Pseudorhodoplanes sinuspersici: one gene and its partners. The main gene of each other region encodes a partner of the protein of the gene in region 2 in a complex. Links are inferred from orthologs where the notes say so. Each region holds a gene or a part of one and is shown on either strand. Other genes may lie near its edges.

Region 1 (7,016 bases), 2.6 Mb from region 2 along the record:
CATGGTGCGCGCGATGCCGGCCCCCTACGCAATCGACTTCCCGAGCAGCACTGCGGCTTATCTCGGCGGCCTGCGCGCGGCCGCCTTTTCCGTTTTCGCCTATGTGTTGTTCGGGACCTATATCGGCATCGGCGCGCTTGCCTACGATTTCAATTTCAGCCTGCTGTGGGTCACGACGTCCACATTGCTCGTCTGGGCGGGGCCTGCTCAGGTCATCCTCATCTCGACGCTGGGAGGCGGCGCACAGATCGTCGAAGCTGCGATCGCTGTCGGACTGAGCGGTGTGCGCCTGCTGCCGATGGTTGTCTCGCTGATGCCGCTCCTGCGCGGCCCCAAGACAAAGACCCATCAGCTACTGGCGCCGGCGCATTTCACGGCCGTCAGCATGTGGGTGGAGACGATGCGGCTGGCGCCGCAGATGCCGGCCGAGCGGCGCATTCCGTTCGCGAACGGTATTGCCACAGGCTACATGGCTTCGGCGATGCTGGCGACCGTGCTGGGCTATTATCTTGCGGCTGGCCTGCCATCGCTTTTGACCGCTGCGCTACTCTTCCTGACGCCGATGTCATTTTTGGTGTCGATCGCCCGCAACTCCAGTTTCCTCGTTGATCGACTGGCGCTGCTGCTGGGTTTGGTCCTCGGGCCCATCCTTGCGTATCGTAATGTCGAGCTCGACGTGATGTGGGCCGGCGTCGGCGGTGGCACACTGGCCTATCTCGCACATCGTCTGCGGGACAGCCTGCGATGAGCCTGACCACCTCTGAATTGTGGCCTTATCTCGTGCTGGTCCTTGCCGGGTTTCTTCCGAATGAGATCTGGCGCTGGCTGGGTTTTATGCTTGCGCGCGGCGTCGATCAGGAATCGGAAATCCTGGTCTGGGTGAGGGCAGTCGCAACGGCGGTCCTTGCCGCCGTCATTGCCAAGCTGATCTTCTTTGCGCCCGGCGCGCTGGCGTCGGTACCGCTGGCGGTGCGGCTTGTCGCGATTGCCGCGGGCTTTGTAGGGTTCGTCCTATTCCGGCGCTCGGTCTTCGCCGGCGTTGCCACCGGCGAAGCGGTTCTCATTCTGGGCGCGCTCGCGTTGCGACCTTGAAGTGTCAGGCTGCTTGCATCGTCGCGGCCAGCTTCTTGGCCTGAGCGGCCAGGATTTCCGGCTTTTCCTTCTCGCTGGCCGGCGGCTTCATCATCACGCCTTCCTTGCGCGGGATCACATGCACATGCAGGTGGAAGACGACCTGGCCGCCAGCGCTCTCATTGAATTGCTGGATCGTGACGCCGTCGGCTTCGAATACCTGCATGCCGGCTTTCGCAACTTTTTGCGCGATTTTCATCACATGTGCGAAGTCGTCCGGTGCAACATCCAGCACATTACGGGCGGGGCTTTTGGGGAGCACGAGGGCATGGCCGGGCGCGCGCGGCATGATGTCGAGGAACACAAGCGCGCGGTCGTCCTCATAAACCTTGTTACACGGCAATTCGCCACGCAGGATTTTTGCAAAGATATTATTGGGGTCGTAAGCCGGCATTGTTCTCACTCCAAAGCGTCAGTCTTTCGGAACGGCGTCAGGGCTTCAAGCTCGCGGCCTGCGGCATCCACATAAGCGCGTTCATGTTTGAGGTAGTCCGCGATCGCCTGTCTTAGCCCGGGGTCGGCGATGTAATGCGAGGAGTAGGTTGTCACCGGCACATAGCCGCGCGTCAGCTTATGCTCGCCCTGTGCTCCGGCTTCAACGCTCTTGAGCTTGTTCGCAATCGCGTAGTCGATGGCTTGATAATAGCAAAGCTCGAAATGCAGAAAGGGATGGTGTTCGATCGCGCCCCAGTGCCTTCCGAACAACGTATCCGACCCGATGAAATTGATCGCGCCGGCAATATAGCGGCCATTGCGCTTTGCCATCACCAGCAGGATCTTGTCGGCCATCGTTTCGCCGATCATCGAATAGAAGGAGCGGGTGAGATAGGGCCGGCCCCATTTGCGGGAGCCGGTATCCATGTAGAAGGCGAAGAAATCGTCCCACACGGCTTCCGTCAGGTCGCTGCCAGTCAGATGGTGGATGGTAATGCCGGATTCGGACGCGTCCCGGCGTTCCCGCTTGATCACCTTGCGCTTGCGCGATGCCAACGCGCCAAGGAACTCATCGAACGAACTATATCCCTCGTTCTGCCAGTGGAATTGCTGGTCAGTGCGCTTCAGGAACCCCTTGGTCCCGAGGAAGTCCCAGTCCTCCTGCGGCAGAAAGGTGAGGTGCACGGACGAGGCGTGCCGCTTCTGACAGAGCGCCACCAGGCCGGCGGCCAGCGTCTCCCGGACCGTCTTAGCGTGCGGCGACGGCGGTACCAGCAGCCGCGGGCCGCTGGCAGGTGTGAATGGCACCGCAACCTGCAGCTTGGGATAGTAGGAACCACCCGCGCGTTCATAGGCGTCGGCCCAGCCGTGATCGAAGACATACTCGCCGCGCGAATGCGATTTCAGATAGCAAGGCGCCGCCCCGAGCAAGCGGCCATCCGTCGTTTCGATCAGAAGGTGCTGCGGCGCCCAGCCAGTCCGCGAGGTGGCCGAACCGGACCGCTCAAGTGCGGACAGAAAGGCATGGGAAACAAAGGGATTACCGAGGGTTTCTGATCTGTTTCTTTGTGTTTCGCACCTGGATTCATCCAAAATGTGAAGCGTCTTTTGCGCGGCCAGGAGATCCCAATCGGCCGGCGCGATCTCCTCAAGGCTGGAGATGATCCGGACTTGCAGGTCGAGACGGGCGGTGGTCGGGCTTGCGGATTCAGATGACATCGCCGCACGTCTTACCCGACTTTTATGGCCGAAATCCCTCAAAAATCATCTGATCAGCCCAGCGGCTGGCGCGGGCACGGTCGGCGTCGGTTCGCACCGTCCAGGTTAGCAAGGGAAGGCCGAAGGCGTAGCGGGCCAGCAGCGGCAGGGAGGCTGGCAGGTCTTGTACCGACCAGGCTACGAAGTGCGGGCGAGCCTGGAACACCGCGCCCAAATAGGTGGCGGTGCCAACACCAATTCCGCTCAGTAACTTTCGCTCCGCCACCAGCCCGCGCGGCAGTCCCGGCGCGGTCATGGCGATGGCGGAAATCATCGCCGGATCGAACGACATGACGGCGACCGGCCCGGCATAGCTTTGCAGGACCTGCGCTGCCCGTATGGCAAGTCGCGCATCGCCGTTAAAGTGGCTTTTAAGCTCGATCACGAGCGGGACGCGGCCCTCAACCAAAGTGCAAAGATCGTCGAGCATCATCATGCGATCGGCGGTTGCTTTGAAGCTGATGGTCTTCAGCTCATGCGAGGAGAGAGCAGCGATCGGGCCTCGCCGCTCCGTCAATCGATCCAGCGTTTCGTCGTGGAAAACCATCGCTTCGCCGTCGCCCGCAAGCTGCAGGTCGCACTCGATGGCGTAATTCCCGACAATCGCGGCGGAGAAGGCCGATGCGGTATTTTCGACGATGCCGCGTGCCGTCTCATGTAATCCGCGATGTGCCACTGGCCGCGCGGTCAGCCAGTCCAATCCGGGCATGGTGCAATCCGGGTTGGTGATCGTGCGTCAGGAGACCTCGAACATCCCCTCGACTTCAACGGCCGCATCCATCGGCAGCACCGAAACGCCGATCGTGCTGCGCGCATGCCGGCCCTTGTCGGCGAAAGCGGTGACCATGAGGTCGGAGGCCCCGTTCATAACCTTCGGGGAATCGAGGAAGGTTGGATCTGCATTGATGAAACCGCCAAGGCGGACGACGCGCACGACCTTGTCGAGGTCGCCCAAGGCGGCCTTGATCTGTGCCAGTACATTGACTGCGCAGGCGCGGGCAGCCTTCTGTCCGTCCTCGATCGAGACATCGGCACCGAGCTTGCCTTTGGCCACCAACTTGCCATCGGCATCAAGGCAGAGCTGACCGGACACCACCAGCAGATTGCCGGTGCGAACGAAGCCGACATAATTGGCGACTGGAGCCGCAGGCGTCGGCAACACGATTCCGAGATCGACCAGCTTTTTCTCGACGGCTCCGGCCATTCGTTCCTCCTGCGCCGCATGCGCCTCACAATGGACGTATTCTCTTCGCCGATTGGGACCCTATCCGCAAGTGTCCAAGGCAAGTATCCAAGACAGTTGCAGCAACCCGGTGGCAATTCTATCTTCGGTGCCGCGAGGATTCCTCATGACTGATACGCGTTTGGATTGGTGCACGGCCGTTGCTGTGGTGGCGTTGTCGGCCGGTCTTGCCGGAGCGGCTCCCGCACAAAAGACGGACGTGCCGAAGCCGGACGTGGTGGAATTCGTCCCGCATCGTGCGGTCTATGACCTCAAACTGTCGTCGGCGCGTGGCAACCGCCCGGTCGAGTCGGTTCGCGGCCGCATCCTCTATGATTTTTCTGGCAATTCCTGCGAAGGCTATGCGCTGCAATTCCGTCAGGTATCGGAAATCGATGCCGGCGAGGGCAGCTTGATGACGACGGATATGCGCGCCACCACGTGGGAAGATGCTGCCGCCAAGACCTTCCGTTTCAACTCGCAAAACTACATCGATCAGAAGCTGAAAAGCGCAGTCGATGGCCGTGCCGAACGCAATGGCGCGAAGGTCGGCGTCAATCTGAGCAAGCCGGCCTCAAAGAAATTCGGTATCGATTCGGGCGGTATCCTTTTCCCCACCGATCACATGCGCCGCATCATCGTCGCCGCGCGGGCCGGGCAATCCTTATTGCAGGGCCCGGTCTTCGACGGCTCGGAAACCGGCGACAAGGTCTATGAGACGCTGAGTGTGATCGGCCCGGTGATCGAGCCTGAGACGCGTAAGCCTGAGGACGCGGCCGCGAAAGACCAAACGCTTTCGAAGATGCGGCGCTGGCCGGTCACCATCAGCTATTTCGATCGGTCGAAGGCGGGCGGCGAGCAGACGCCGGTTTATTCGATCCGGTTTGAATTATACGAGAACGGCATTTCGCGCGCGTTGTCGCTCGACTACAACGATTTCGTTGTGGCCGGCGAAATGACCTCGCTGGAAGTGCGTCCCGCCAAGCCCTGCAAGTAACAAGCCTGCAAGTAACAAGCCTGCAAGTAAGATTGCGCCATTGCGCTAGCGCTCGCCATCCTCGTCGAAGCCGATCCCGCGTATGATCGAGCCGCGCCCGAATTTGGCGCGCAGCACGTCGAGCGTGCGCTCGCTGGCGGCGGCCTTGCGCCCCTTCGGATCAAGCAGGTCATCGGGATCGGCCACGTCCGATGGCTGCAGGTGTGAGACGCCAATGCCGATCAGGCGGAATTTTGTGCCATCGATCTCGCGGGCCAGGAGATCACGCCCGCAGTCGAAGATCCGTTTGGCAAGTTGCGTCGGATCGCTCAGCGATCGGGCCCGGGTTCGGATCTGGAAGTCGGTACTTTTAAGTTTCAGGGTCACGGTCGAGCCACTCAGCGCCTTGGCCTTCAAACGCGCGGACACGCGGTCGCTCAAATCCCACAGGATCTTCTCCAGCGGCCGCATCGCGCCGATGTCGTGATTGAACGTGGTTTCGGCGGAAATGCTCTTGGCGTCCCGGTCCGGCACCACCTTGCGGTGGTCGATACCGCGGGACAGGCGGCTCAGACGCTGGCCTTCCGAGCCCAGCTGCCGCATCAATTCCGTCTCATCGTATTTCTGCAGGTCGGCGATGGTGCGAAAACCATCGCGGGCCAGGCGCTCCTGCGCCACCTTGCCGATACCGAAGATGACCGAAATCGGCTTTTGCGCAAGGAAACTCGCGGCTTCCGCACGCCCAAGCACAGCAAACCCACGTGGTTTGTCGAGCTCGGACGCGATCTTCGCCAGGAACTTGTTGTAGGACAGGCCGATCGAAACCGTAATCCCGATCCGCCGCTCCACCTCCATCGCAAACTGCGCCAGCGACTTTGCCGCACTCCGGCCATGCAGCCGCTGGGTGCCGGACAGATCGAGAAACGCCTCGTCGATCGAAAGCGGCTCCACCAGCGGCGTGAGATCGCGCATGATGGTGCGGACCTCCCGTGCGACCTCGACATATTTCGCCATGTTCGGCTTGACGATTGTGGCGTCTGGGCAGAGCTGCCGGGCCTTGAACATCGGCATTGCCGAATGCACCCCATAGGTCCGCGCGATATAGCAGGCCGTCGACACCACCCCGCGCGTGCCGCCGCCAATGATCAGCGGCTTGTCGGCCAATGACGGATCATCCCGCTTCTCGATCGTGGCATAGAAGGCATCGCAATCGATATGCGCGACCGAGAGTTCCGCAATCTCGGGGTGCCGGAGCAGGCGAGGCGAGCCGCAAGCCTTGCAGCGGCCGGCGGGACCAGCCTCCACAATGCAGTCACGGCAAAAGCCAGGAGTCATGGACAGCCTTGGGTCATGGACAACCTTGGGTCATGGCGTATCGCGTTCCCAATCGCGGCCGGCGAGCGCTTCGCGAGCGGCGAGAATGCTCGCTGGCTCGTGAGCCGTTTCCGCCGCAAATGCCAGCATGACGGATTCATTATTGGCGAGGTGATCGAGCACGCCGGCAAGGAACAGCGGTTCGCGCGCGGCGGCCCTAATGTCGCCCGGACCGATTCCAGTTGAAGCAAGGAATAAACCCAGTCGCTCGGGGTCTGAAGCAATGAAGCTAAGTGCTTGGACTGCCACAGTTTCGGCGGCTCTGTGTGTCAGCTTTACCTTGTTCGCCATCTGGTTGTGTTTGCCTTTCCGTAACACATCAGCATTACCGTGATTCATAGCCCGAACCCGCATTTTGGCGAGGGGCACAATGCCTCGGATCACTGGGCGAGGTAAGAATAGCCCGGGAGGGGCGGTGAATGGCCAAGACTGTCCTGATCGTGGAGGACAATGAGCTCAACATGAAGCTCTTCCACGACCTCCTGGAAGCGCACGGTTATCAGACCATCGGCACCCGGAACGGGATCGATGCGATGGACCTTGCGCGGCAGCATCGGCCCGATTTGATTCTCATGGATATTCAGCTGCCGGAAGTGTCTGGCCTCGAAGTCACCAAATGGC
Region 2 (7,030 bases):
ATGAAGAGCTCCGATTTTGCCGGATCGCGTTCCTGACAATCGGCGAGCTTGCCGGGCAACGACGAGATGTCGAGCGCGCCCTTGCGGCGTGTCAGCTCGCGCGCCTTGCGTGCGGCTTCCCGCGCCGCGGCGGCTTCGACCACCTTATTGACGATGACCTTGGCTTCGGACGGATGTTCCTCGAACCAGCCCTGCAAAGCCTGGTTGACGACGTTTTCGACGACAGGCCGGACTTCGGACGAGACAAGCTTGTCCTTGGTCTGCGACGAGAATTTCGGATCGGGCACTTTTACCGACAGCACCGCCGTCAGACCTTCGCGGCAATCGTCGCCGGTCAGCGCCACCTTTTCCTTTTTGCTGGAGCCATTGTTCTCGGCATAACTCGTGATCTGGCGGGTCAGCGCACCGCGGAAGCCGGCCAGATGGGTACCGCCGTCGCGCTGCGGAATGTTGTTGGTAAAGCAGAGCACGCTCTCGTGGTAGCCGTCATTCCACCACAGCGCGCATTCAACGGTGATGCCGTCGCGCTCAATGCTGATGTTGATCGGCTGCGGGATCAGCGGGCTCTTGTTGCGATCGAGATATTTGACGAAGGCCTCGATACCGCCATCGTAGCGCATTTCCTCGCGCTTCTCGACGGCATGGCGTGCGTCGGTCAGGATCACGGACACGCCGGAATTCAGGAACGCTAATTCGCGCAAACGATGCTCAAGCGTCGAGAAATCAAACTCGGTCATCGTAAAGGTTTGCGGCGAGGGCAGGAATGTCACTTCCGTTCCCTTGCGACCCTCGGCGTCACCGGTCACCTGCAATGGTGCCTGCGCGACACCGTCGCGGAACTCCATGGTGTGTTCTTTGCCGTCGCGCCAAATCGTGAGCCTCAGCCAGGTTGATAGCGCATTGACCACGGACACGCCGACGCCATGCAGGCCGCCGGAGACCTTGTAGGAATTCTGATCGAATTTTCCGCCGGCATGGAGCTGCGTCATGATCACTTCCGCAGCCGAGACCCCTTCGCCCTTGTGGATGTCGACGGGGATACCGCGGCCATCATCGCGTACGGTGCAGGAACCGTCCGGATTGAGCGTGACCATCACATTGCTCGCGTGACCCGCAAGGGCTTCGTCGATCGCGTTGTCGACGACTTCGTAAACCATGTGATGCAAGCCGGAGCCATCGTCGGTATCGCCGATATACATGCCCGGCCGCTTGCGTACGGCATCCAGGCCCTTCAGGACCTTGATGGATTCGGCATCGTAACCGGAAGACGTCTCAGGAGTATCGTCGCGAGCGGGCTCAGCCATAGGGGCCTTCGAATCAGTGTCGAAAAAATGCGTGAAATCGTGTCTGATGTGACACGAAAAAGTCGAGGCGTACAGCCCGATTTTCAATAGCTTAAGTGGTTGTATTTGAACAATTTTTCAAGACCGGCAGAGGGCAGAAATTAGGCCTTTCCTGCGGCGGTGAGCCGGCTGATTTTCAGCGCCTTTTGCGGTCGGTTCCGGGGGGCGCCGATGTCTCGTTTTTGGTCTGGTTTTCGGCGTCGATGTCTGGTCCAAGTTCGAATGTCTTGCTGGGACTATAGTCCGGAATCGCCTCGGTGAAGGAACCAAGGGCCGTTGCCCAGATCTCGACGCGCGTGACATCCTTACGCAGGCCATCAAGGGCTTCCTGCAGGCGCTTGTTGATTTCCTCGGGTCCGGTTTTGTGTTTCTCCGCGCTTCCGGTTTTCCTCGCCATCTCGCAACTCCCAGCCCAAGCGGGCCCTGAGACGGGCCAGCCCGTTCGGCTTTTTTCTTGTTGGGACAAACCCCAGCTGCAACAGCAGTTCCACATGTACAGGTGAAGAAAGACGCATACGTGCTGGGAACCGTCTCAGCGGCGTGATGTGACTTGGCCCTGCGTCACATCGAAAATCTGCGCGCGATCGGCGATATCGTCGAAAGCCTGCGGATCGGCGCCAGTCATCCAAACCTGCGCGCCAAGCTCGGCGAGCGCATCATAGAGCGCGCGCCGCCGCGCCGGATCGAGATGCGCCGAAACTTCATCGAGCAGCAACAATGGTGCGTAGCCAGTCATGTCGGCGATCAGGGCAGTATGCGCGAGCACCAGACGGATCAGGATCGCTTTCTGTTCGCCCGTCGAGGCGTCGGCTGCCGGAATGCCTTTTGGTCCATAGGTGACCTCGAGATCGGTGAGATGCGGGCCATCGAGCGTGCGGCCCGCAGCGGCATCGCGCGAGCGACTATTGCGGAGCACATCGCGATAACGTTGCTCGATCTCGGATGCGGGTTCGGCGAGCAGCGCATTCTCCATCCAGCCATTCAATTTGATCTCGGCAAACGGAAATGCTGTGGCCGCGCCGCGGCCCGCCGCGAGAGCGGTTTGCAGCCGCGTCATGGTTTCGCTGCGCAGGGCCGCGACCGCAACAGCAAGCTCCGCCGTTTCATGCTCGACGGCGTCGAGCCAATGCGGATCGGGATTGGGACTTTCCAAAAGACGGTTGCGCGAGCGCAGCGATCGCTCGAGAGCGGAGACACGGCTCGAATGTCTGGCATCGACAGCCAATACCAGTCGGTCGAGGAAGCGTCTGCGTTCGGCCGCGGGCCCGCCGAACAGGCCGTCCATGGCCGGAGTCAGCCAGACGATACGCAGGTGATCGGCAAAGTCCGCGGCGGAACCGGCAGGCTCCCGATCGATCCGATAGCGACGCCCGCCGGTGGTTTCCCCTGCCTGCGGAGCTTCGATGCCGGTACCGAGCATGGTCAGCCCCAACGCTCCCTCGATTTCGGCTGAGACGGCCCAGGAGCCATCACCTTCAGCGAAGGCGACCTCGTCGAGCGTCGCGCGCCGGAGGCCTCGTCCTGGCGTCAGGAAGGAAATGGCCTCGATCAGATTGGTCTTGCCCGCCCCATTTGGTCCCACGAGCACGACAGGCTGCTCGCTCACCACAAGGCTTGCGGCGCGGTAGCTGCGAAAGTTGGTCAAGCTTAGGCGTCGGATAGAGGCGGCTGGCATGGGCGGGATATCAGTATCCGCTTGTCCCCGTGAAAGCGGGGACCCAGTTTATCTTGTGCTGGTTTCCCGCCGTAGCGGGAATGAGCGGAGAGAGTGTGCCCAACCGGCGCTTGCTCACACCCGCATCGGCATCAGCACATAGAGCGCGTTGCCGCCCTCCTTGTCCTGGATCAGCGTCGGCGAACCGGGATCGGCCAGCTTCAGCACGGCGGTCTCGCTTTCGATCTGCGAGGCGATGTCGAGCAGGTAACGCGAGTTGAACCCGATATCGATCGGATCGGCGTCGTATTCAACCTCGATCTCTTCGGTGGCGCTGCCGGAATCCGGATTGTTGACGGACAATGTCAGCTTGCCGCCGGTGAGCGCGAGCTTCACCGCCCGGCCGCGTTCGCTCGATACCGTCGAGACGCGATCCACGGCGTGTTCGAACTCGCTCTTGTCGACCTGCAGGATTTTGGAATTGTTCAGCGGGATCACCGGGCCGTAATCCGGGAAGGTGCCGTCGATCAGTTTCGAGGTCAGCACCACGTCGCCGATGGTGAAACGGATTTTCGACGTCGACAATTCGATCGCGATTTCCTGATCGCTGCTTTCGATCAGTCGCTGCACTTCGCCGACCGTCTTGCGCGGTACGATCACGCCCGGCATGCCGGCAGCGCCGGACGGCAGCGGGATTTCGAATTGCGCCAGACGATGGCCGTCGGTCGCAACGGCGCGTAGGGTTTCGCCTTTAGCGCTGTTCGCTGTGTGCAGATAGATGCCGTTGAGATAGTAGCGCGTCTCTTCGGTCGAGATCGCAAACTGGGTCTTGTCGATCATCTTCTTCAATTCGGCGGCCTGCAGCTTGAAGCTGTGGGTCATGTCGCCGGCATTGAGATCGGGAAAATCGCTTTCGGGCAATGTCTGCAGTGTGAAGCGCGAGCGGCCGGCGCGGATCGTCAGGATGCCGCGGTCGCCCGTCGCCTCGACAACGATCTGCGAACCTTCCGGCAGCTTACGGACGATATCGTAGAACATATGCGCCGGCACCGTGATCGCCCCCGCGGGCGACACTTCGGCAGCAATCGTTTCATTGACTTCGAGATCGAGGTCGGTGGCCTTGAGCGACAGTTTGGCGCGCTCAGCCCGGATGAGCACATTGGCGAGGATCGGAATGGTATTCCGTCGCTCGACCACGCGATGCACGTGCCCGAGCGATTTGAGCAATTGCGCGCGCTCGACTGTGACCTTCATCCGCAACCCCCGACTCGCCTGCAAAGGCGCCGCTGTGACGATAACCGGCCGCCGGCGGGTGCCGGTGGCCGGGGGACGCGAAAGTGCCGTGCCGCAGCAGTTTCGGCAACCCTTTTTCTACTCCTGAAGCTGCCGCTTCAGGCTGTCGACTTCGTCCGCCAGGGAGGTGTCGGTGCCGACGAGATGCTCGATCTTGCGGACCGCGTGCAGGACCGTGGTGTGGTCGCGCCCGCCAAACCGGCGGCCAATTTCGGGCAGCGACCGCAGCGTGAGCGTTTTCGCCAGGTACATCGCCACCTGACGCGGGCGCACGACATTGGCCGTCCGCCGCGACGACAGGAGGTCCGACCGGCTGACATTGTATTGCCGCGCGACAATGCGCTGGATGTCCTCGATCTTGACCCGCTTCGGCTCCTGCGGACGGATCAGGTCCTTCACCTCGCGTTCGGCCACTTCCATGGTCACCGGCTGAGCGGTCAGCTTGCTCAGGGCCAAAAGACGATTGAGCGCGCCTTCCAGATCGCGGCCGTTATGCGTGATCGATTTCGAGATGTAGGACACCACCGTCTCGGGGACCTCGAAGCCCTGATGATGCTGGCGGGCTGCGCTGATGCGGTTCTTCAGGATTTCGAACCGCAATTCTTCCCCAAGCGGACCCATTTCCACGACAAGCCCACCCGCAAGACGCGAGCGCACGCGATCGTCAAGGGTTTCGAGGTCGGCTGGCGGCCTGTCGGCGGCGACCACCACTTGCCGGCCAGCATCGATCAGCGCGTTCAGCGTGTGGCAGAATTCCGCCTGCATGTTCTTGCCGGTCAGGAATTGCAGGTCGTCGATCACCAGTACGTCGATGCCGCGCAGCGCTTCCTTATAGGCAATCGCCGTCTGGCTCTTCAGCGCCGATACGAAGCCATACATGAAGCGCTCCGCGGTGAGATACAGCACCTTGCGGTCGCCGTTGGCGTTGCCGGCCCAGGTGATCGCCTGCAGCAGATGCGTCTTTCCGAGGCCGACGCCGGCATGGATGTACAGCGGGTTGAACATCACCATGTCGCCACGGCGCGCTGCTGCCACCTGCTTTGCGGCCGCATGCGTCAATGTGTTCGAACGTCCGACCATGAAGGTGTCGAAGGTCAACCGCGGATCGAGCGGCGAGCCACCCGATGCTTCATGCGCCGCCGATACCGGCATGGCCGCCGCCGTTGCGAGTTTGACCTCGGCGCCGTTGGTCTTCTCCTTCTGCTCGCGCACCGGCTCCGGCTGCTCGTCGGCGCGCGGCTTCGCCGGTGCGACTTTAATCGCGGCCGTCCGCACCATGATGTCGATGCGCTGAACGTTGTGCTCTTCAGCCTGCCAGCAGCGCAGCACGCGATCGCTGTAATGCGATTGAATCCAGCTCTTCAGAAAGCGCGTCGGTACGGACAGGCGCGCGGTATCTTTCTCTACCGCTTCGAGGTCCATGCGCGCAAACCAGCTTGAGAAAATATCGTCGCCAACTTCCGCTTTGAGTCGGCCCTTCACGCGGGTCCAACGCTCTTGTTCGGAATTCGTATTCAAGTTCGTCATTTCGGTCGCCTCTTCCCGAATGTCGAAAGCCAATAGGTGAAAGTCAGGACGCAGAAAGGTCCTGGGCTGGAACGCAGCTCTTTCAGCATGTCGCGTTACAGGGAGATGATCCTGCGCGTCAGAGTGGTCTGACACTGCACGGACAATCGAAAGAGCGCGTTCTATCGACTATCCGGGGGAGCGTCCGCGCCCAATGATCCTGTTGTGATCATGGTGTGCCGCATCAGGTCCGCCGCGTCCGGCATAAGCCGGCTAGTCCTCTGTCCGCTATCAAGCGGGCATTTTTCGTTTTGCAACCGCATCTTGGTGCGGCTCTTTGATCGGCCCGTCGTCATAACTCCCCCTGCCATCCGCGCGCCTCCACACGGTGGTCCGATTATTTGTCGCCGTTAAAGTTCGGGAGCTTCCTTGCGGTGCCGATACGATTACGCGACACCGCACAGTTCAGCAGTGATGTCTAAAGTTCGGCTCGTTGTCGCCCGTGCCACGAAGATGAGAAATTCAGACGCATTTCACCCGTTCTCATCTTCGATGAGTTTCAAACCAAACCACTATTTGAAGACCGCCGCTGCAGTCGCGCGGCGGTGTTTTGAAGATACACGCGCGCTCTCAAACTGCAACGAGTTTGTCAGTCAGGTTTTCGCGAACGACACACTTGTGACCGAAAAGACAGCATGTTTCGTCGTTCTGTCATCCCAACGTCTTGAATCGCCGTGCGGTTTTTTCAAATAAATGCGGCGCAACACGAAATTTGTTTTCAAAAAAAAGACACACGCTGGCAACGGTTGAGCGGTGTTTGACGCCGGATTTGAAACTCCCGGCAGCGCATAGCCGTTAAATCTTTATTATCGCGATGGTTTTTTTGAGCGAAATTCAGGCTAAGCCCCGACATCCTGATGTCGGCCTGGGGGCGAGGGGCTAGTGGGCGTAGTTGCGTATCACCATTGGCGATGGCAACATCGTCATTAAGCAGGAGCAAAACAAAAACCCGGCTCGCGCCGGGTTTTTTAAACACTCGTCAAAAGCAAACGCGCTGCTTTATGAATTACTGAGCCAGCTTCGCAATGCGATGCGTCAGGCGTGATACCTTGCGGCTCGCCGTCTTCTTGTGAACGATGCCCTTTTGGCTTGCGCGCATGATCTGCGGCTCGGCCGCCTTCAGAGCGGCGAGTGCAGCGTTGCGGTCGCCGCTGGTGATCGCTTCCTCAACCTT
Region 3 (5,463 bases), 2.9 Mb from region 2 along the record:
ATGCGGCACGGCAAGTCCCGCCGACATCAGGAAAGCCGGCCAATAGACCGCATGAAAACGCACGATGTCCTTGCCGATCACGTGCAGATTCGCCGGCCAGTATCGGTTGAACATCTCATTGTCGTCAGGAAAGCCGATGGCGGTGATATAATTCGTCAGCGCATCGACCCACACATACATGATGTGCTTGTCGTTGCCCGGGACGCGGATGCCCCAGTCGAAGGTCGTGCGCGAGATCGATAAGTCCTGCAGGCCACCGCGCACGAAGCTTGCCACTTCGTTGAGGCGTTCCTTCGGCAAAACGAAGTCCGGGTGTTGGGCGTAAAGGTCGAGCAGCTTGTCCTGATAGGCGGACAACTTGAAGAAATAGCTCTCCTCCTCGACCCATTCGACCGGTGTGCCAGATTTGGTCGCGAGCCGCACCTTGTGCTCGTTCACATGGGTTTCGTTCTCGGCGTAATAGGCCTCGTCACGAACCGAATACCAGCCGGCATATTTCGACAGATAGATGTCGCCCGCCTTCTCCATCCGCTCCCAGATCGCCATCGAAGCCTTGTGGTGGCGATCCTCCGTGGTCCGGATGAAGTCATCGTTCGAGCAATTCATGCGCTCGACCATTTCGCGGAAGCGCTGCGCATTGCGATCGACAAGATCCTGCGCACTCATCCCCTCTTTCGTGGCCGTCTGCTGGATCTTCTGGCCGTGCTCGTCGGTGCCGGTCAGGAAATAGACGTCGTAGCCGTCGAGTCGCATGAAGCGGGCGATCGCGTCGGTCGCAATCGCCTCATAGGCGTGGCCGATATGCGGTACGCCATTGGGGTAGGAAATCGCAGTGGTCAGGTAATAGCTGGGCTTGGCCGGCATCGGATGCGTTCAATCTGGTCTATGGGGTTGGCAAGATTCAAGATTTAAGTCCGCTTGCCCGGATCGGAAACCCGGCGCAACCGGAACCGAGTAGCGCGGGCAGGATCGGCCGACAGGGCTATCAGTCGCGAGCGGCCTCGGCAAGACGGGCGAAGGCCCGGAAAATCAAGGGCTTGCGGTCAAGATTGTAGATATCGGTGGTGCGCGCAACGCTATTGATCTCCTGCCAGACATCGGCGAGGCGCGCAGCCTTTGCCTTGTCATGCTGAACGATGTTCAAACGCGCCGTCATCCAGTCGTTGATGGCATCGAGCGCCACTTCGAAAGCGCGCAGGTCGCTGATCGCCAGCGCGTCGGCCAAGGCGTGCAGCTCGCGCGGGTCGGTGACCGGCAACCGCTCCAGCAGTGCCGCAGTCTGCCGACGCAACTTGAAAGCCGGGCCATCCAGCAGTGACAAGGCGCGGCCGACACTGCCCTCGGCCGCCTCGATCACATCAGGCTCGACACTCTCTCCCGTCGTCTGCGCCAGCGCCTGACGCAGATCGCTGGTCGCGAGCGAACGCAGCATCAGCCGATGACAGCGCGAGCGGATGGTCGGCAGGACGGAGCCAGGCGCGTGACTGACAAGAAGAAACAGCGACCGTGACGGCGGTTCCTCAAGGCCCTTAAGCAGCGCATTGGCACTTTCGGCATTGAGATCGTCGACCGCATCGACAATCACAACACGCCAGCCGCCAAAGCCTGCAGTCGAGCCGAGAAACATCGCGACCTTGCGCGCATCCTCGACGCGGATGATGCTGCGCAGTTTACCGGTGTCGCCGACCGTACGCTCCAAAACCAGCAGATCGGGATGCGACTGCGCCGTGATTAATCCTGCCGTTGGATTGTCTGGTGAGACAGCAAGCGATCTTGCCTCTTGAACCACAGGTGCCGCCGGATCGGGATGCGCTAGCACGAAACGGGCCATGCGAAAGGCCAGTGTCGCCTTGCCGATCCCCTGCAGGCCGCCGATCAGCCAGGCGTGCGGAATGCGCCCGGATCGATAGGCATCGAGCAGCGTCTGCTCTGCTTCGCTATGCCCGAACAGAACCGAGGTCTCGCGCGGATGGCTGATACCATCCTCATCCGCTGCACCGGCAACGCTTTTCACTGGCCGAGATCCTCGATCGAAAGCGGCGTTGTGGCCGGATCGAGCTTGCGCGACACCGCAGCCCAGATGTCATCGGCGACCGTGTCCTGCGGGCGGCCGGCATCAACCAGGACGCAGCGATCCGGTTCGCTGCTCGCGAGCTGTCGAAAGGCTTCACGCAGACGCTCGTGGAATGCGAGATCCTCGCTTTCGAAGCGATCGCTCTCCGCATTGCCACGCCGCGATTTGGCACGAGCCAGACCGATTGTGGCCGGCACATCAAGAACGAATGTCAGATCGGGCTTTGTGTCGCCAACCGTGATCTTCTCCAGCCGCTTGATCAGTCGGGAATCAACCTGCCCCAGCACGCCTTGGTAAACACGCGTCGAATCCGAAAAGCGGTCGCAGACGACCCACTCGCCGCGTTCAAGCGCCGGACGAATCGTTTGCGTCAAATGATCGTCGCGGGCGGCGGCGAACAGCATCGTTTCGGCCTCGGCACCGAGCGGCTTTGCGGCACCCGACAATAGGACATGGCGAATGATCTCGGCGACGGTCGAACCGCCGGGTTCGCGGGTCAGGATCGAGGCGATGCCGAGCGTCTTCAGGCGCTCGGCCAGGCGCTTTGCCTGTGTCGATTTGCCGGTGCCCTCGCCACCTTCAAAGGTGATGAACCTGCCGCGCATGAAGCTCTCGTTTGTTGCAGGCGGCGTTATAGCTTTTTCAGGCCGGCCCGAAACCAGCCGCCGAAGATTTCAGTGACCGAATCCACCGCACGACGATGGATCGGGCCCTGCATCACGCTTTCAGCGGTCTGCAGCGGAACCTCCAGCGCAACATTGTCGCCGCGCCAGACCTTGAGCGTTCCAACCTTGGCCCCCTGCTCGACCGGCACCCGCAGCGGCCCCTGATAGACGACGCGCGCAATGATCCGCTCGGTACTGTTCTTCGGCACCAATATCCGAACCGGTATTTTGCCTGCGGCTTCGAGCGGAACGTAACGCTGTTCGCCGCCGAACACACGCGCGTCGCCGATCTTCTGGCCTTCGGCGAACAAGAGACGCGACTCAAATCCATTGAAACCAAAATTCAAAAGCTTGCGTGCTTCGTCCGCGCGCTCGTTCGCGGTCTTGAGGCCGTTCACGGCGACGATCAGGCGCATGTTGTTCTGCACGGCCGAACCAACAAGACCGTAACCGGATTCTTTTGTGAAACCGGTCTTCAGACCATCGGCGCCGATATTCATCGCCAGCAGCGGATTGCGGTTCGACTGCCGGATCTTGTTCCAGGTGAAATCCCTCTCGCTGTACCACTTATAAAATTCGGGATAGGTCGCAACGATGTGGCGGGCGAGCCTCGCCAGTTCTCGCACGGTGACGCGCTGGTCTGGATCGGGCAGCCCGGTCGGATTGGTAAAGTTCGATTGCGTCAGCCCAAGCTCGCGCGCCCGCGCATTCATCATCCGCGCGAAGTTTTCCTCGTTACCGGCGATCCCTTCGGCGAGTGCAATGCAGGCGTCATTGCCGGACTGGATGATAGCTCCCTGCAAGAGGTCCGAGACCTTGATGCGGCTATGGATCGGCGCAAACATCGTCGAGCCGCCGGAGGGCGCCCCGCCTTTGCGCCATGCGTGCTCGCTGACGACATATTCCTCGTCGAGCTTGACGTTGCCTTCCCTGATCTCGTTGAACACCGTCTCGGCGGTCATCAGCTTGGCAAGGCTGGCTGGCGCGACCAGCGTGTCCGCGCTCTTCTCGAACAGGACGGTGCCGCTTTCCGCCTCGATCAGGATCGCGTACGGCGCCGCGGTCTGGAAACCGCCCTCATCCTTGGTCTTGCCGCCGGCCATCGAGGCGGGCGCCGCCTGCAAAGGACTGAGCGCGCTGCCGACGAGCGACACGGCAACCAACGTCGCGAGAGCACGATACCGAAAAATGCGAAACGGTTTTCGGACGACATCGCGCTCCAATTGATCGAGCGCGCCTTGAACGAGCGATTTCAGATTCATCGGACCGACAACATTCCCGGCGCGGACCCCGCGCAAACGACGCCCCCAAGCGACGATCGGATTGTCAGGCGGGATTGCTAGTAAAGGCCGCGGCCGCTCACGTATCCGACAGGGCTATCATAGCGCAGCGATGCGGAACCGGAAACCGCCCCACGCGGCCTATCCGCAACCGCTTGATACGTCTGGCGGCGCTCTGCGGCTGTCACATCGGTCAGGGATGCGGAGGACGCATCCCCCAGATTGTAGGGTCGGCCAGCCGGAACCGGGACCGGACCGCTAATACCGCCACGCGCTTCCGGCAGGTTGAGCCCGGTTCGTCCGGCTGATGCCACAAGAATCGGCGTTGGCGCCGGCTCGCCCTGACGCAGGGTCGCCATCAGGCGCGAATCATCGGAGCCTTCAAGCGCCGCGCGGCCGATATACTCGACCTTCACCCGCGCCACGCCGGCTCCTTTGAAGCCGAGAAGTTGCGCGCTCTTGTGTGAGACATCGAGCACGCGATTACCATGGAACGGCCCGCGATCGTTCACGCGTACGACCAGCGATTTCTTGTTCGCCAGATTTGTGACGCGAACATAGGACGGCAGCGGCAGCGTCGGATGCGCGGCGGTGATCGATTCCATATCGAAAACTTCGCCATTGGCGGTGAGTCGGCCGTGGAAATCCGTGCCGTACCAGGATGCAAGACCCTCGGCCTTGTAGTTGGTATTTTCTTCCGGATTATAGGTGCGTCCGGCCACGACATAAGGCTTGCCGACGCGATAGACGCCGCCGCCCTTCGGCGCGCGCTCGCCGAGCTGCACAACGCGCGGGCTGGCGGAAACTCCATATTTCGGGTCGACTTTGCGGGCGAATTTGTCCGAGGCGGCGCAGTTGGCCAGCAACAGACAGGCTGCGACAGCAGCGACCGCGCGAACCGCGCTCTTCCCCCGAATTGACGGCATTCCGTCCCCAAATCACGTCCCAGGCATCCCCTGCCCGCGATTCACCATAGCGTGACCCGCGCGACACGCAAATGGTCCGCATGATCAGTTGGTTAATATGGTATTGTTATCAGGTTGGGATGACCTCTGCCGTGACGCTTGCAATGGTCGCGAGCATCCCCCATTGAAGCCGCAACGGAAGGGTGGCCGAGTGGTTTAAGGCACCGGTCTTGAAAACCGGCGTGCCCGCAAGGGTACCGTGGGTTCGAATCCCACCCCTTCCGCCAGAAATTTGTTGCAACTATTTGATATATATAAATATTTATAATTTCAATCTGAACCGGCCCCAGGCTCGGCCCTAGGCTCCCAATCTCTAAATTCGTGAGAGAAATGTGCCGGAAAATCGGGGTCGCTAACGGCGGGATTTAGCCGGAGGTTCTTGTACGTCGAGAACACAATGAACACGCTCGCATGACGTGTCATCGTGAGTAGGTACTGACCGCGGGGCCCACCCGCTCCCTTGGTTATTCGGAGATTGT

The links.
Region 1: the proteins of dnaN (region 2) and CAK95_RS22015 are in contact, whole or in part, in a solved structure (PDB 1OK7), measured with the Escherichia coli proteins. The link is inferred for Pseudorhodoplanes sinuspersici from one-to-one orthologs.
Region 3: the proteins of dnaN (region 2) and CAK95_RS23320 are in contact, whole or in part, in a cryo-EM structure (PDB 8GIZ), measured with the Escherichia coli proteins. The link is inferred for Pseudorhodoplanes sinuspersici from one-to-one orthologs.

Annotation. Positions count from the first base shown.
Region 1 is NZ_CP021112.1:4,511,351-4,518,366, forward strand. What follows is about bases 4,223-7,016. They hold CAK95_RS22015 (DNA polymerase IV), read right to left. Parts: upstream 6,357-7,016; coding sequence 5,088-6,356; downstream 4,223-5,087. Other genes in these bases: CAK95_RS22010 (cell envelope integrity EipB family protein), read left to right, coding at 4,223-5,042; CAK95_RS22020 (DUF3572 domain-containing protein), read right to left, coding at 6,387-6,734; CAK95_RS22025 (response regulator), read left to right, coding at 6,815-7,016. Also shown: CAK95_RS21980 (AzlC family ABC transporter permease), read left to right, coding at 14-748; CAK95_RS21985 (AzlD domain-containing protein), read left to right, coding at 745-1,092; CAK95_RS21990 (HIT family protein), read right to left, coding at 1,097-1,525; CAK95_RS21995 (GNAT family N-acetyltransferase), read right to left, coding at 1,531-2,784; CAK95_RS22000 (glycerophosphodiester phosphodiesterase family protein), read right to left, coding at 2,807-3,532; CAK95_RS22005 (RidA family protein), read right to left, coding at 3,560-4,027; more of CAK95_RS22010, read left to right, coding at 4,173-4,222. UniProt on the Escherichia coli protein: Poorly processive, error-prone DNA polymerase involved in translesion repair and untargeted mutagenesis. Copies undamaged DNA at stalled replication forks, which arise in vivo from mismatched or misaligned primer ends.
Region 2 is NZ_CP021112.1:1,931,581-1,938,610, forward strand. The notes cover bases 2,193-5,000. They hold dnaN (DNA polymerase III subunit beta), read right to left. Parts: upstream 4,252-5,000; coding sequence 3,133-4,251; downstream 2,193-3,132. Other genes in these bases: recF (DNA replication/repair protein RecF), read right to left, coding at 2,193-3,018; dnaA (chromosomal replication initiator protein DnaA), read right to left, coding at 4,369-5,000. In the rest of the region: gyrB (DNA topoisomerase (ATP-hydrolyzing) subunit B), read right to left, coding at 1-1,304; CAK95_RS09440 (hypothetical protein), read right to left, coding at 1,480-1,740; more of recF, read right to left, coding at 1,876-2,192; more of dnaA, read right to left, coding at 5,001-5,817; rpsT (30S ribosomal protein S20), read right to left, coding at 6,863-7,030. UniProt on the Escherichia coli protein: Confers DNA tethering and processivity to DNA polymerases and other proteins. Acts as a clamp, forming a ring around DNA (a reaction catalyzed by the clamp-loading complex) which diffuses in an ATP-independent manner freely and bidirectionally along dsDNA.
Region 3 is NZ_CP021112.1:4,788,693-4,794,155, forward strand. What follows is about bases 1-2,992. They hold CAK95_RS23320 (DNA polymerase III subunit delta'), read right to left. Parts: upstream 2,015-2,992; coding sequence 986-2,014; downstream 1-985. Other genes in these bases: metG (methionine--tRNA ligase), read right to left, coding at 1-864; tmk (dTMP kinase), read right to left, coding at 2,011-2,679; CAK95_RS23330 (D-alanyl-D-alanine carboxypeptidase family protein), read right to left, coding at 2,706-2,992. In the rest of the region: more of CAK95_RS23330, read right to left, coding at 2,993-4,001; CAK95_RS23335 (septal ring lytic transglycosylase RlpA family protein), read right to left, coding at 4,079-4,945; CAK95_RS23345 (hypothetical protein), read right to left, coding at 5,255-5,463. UniProt on the Escherichia coli protein: Part of the beta sliding clamp loading complex, which hydrolyzes ATP to load the beta clamp onto primed DNA to form the DNA replication pre-initiation complex.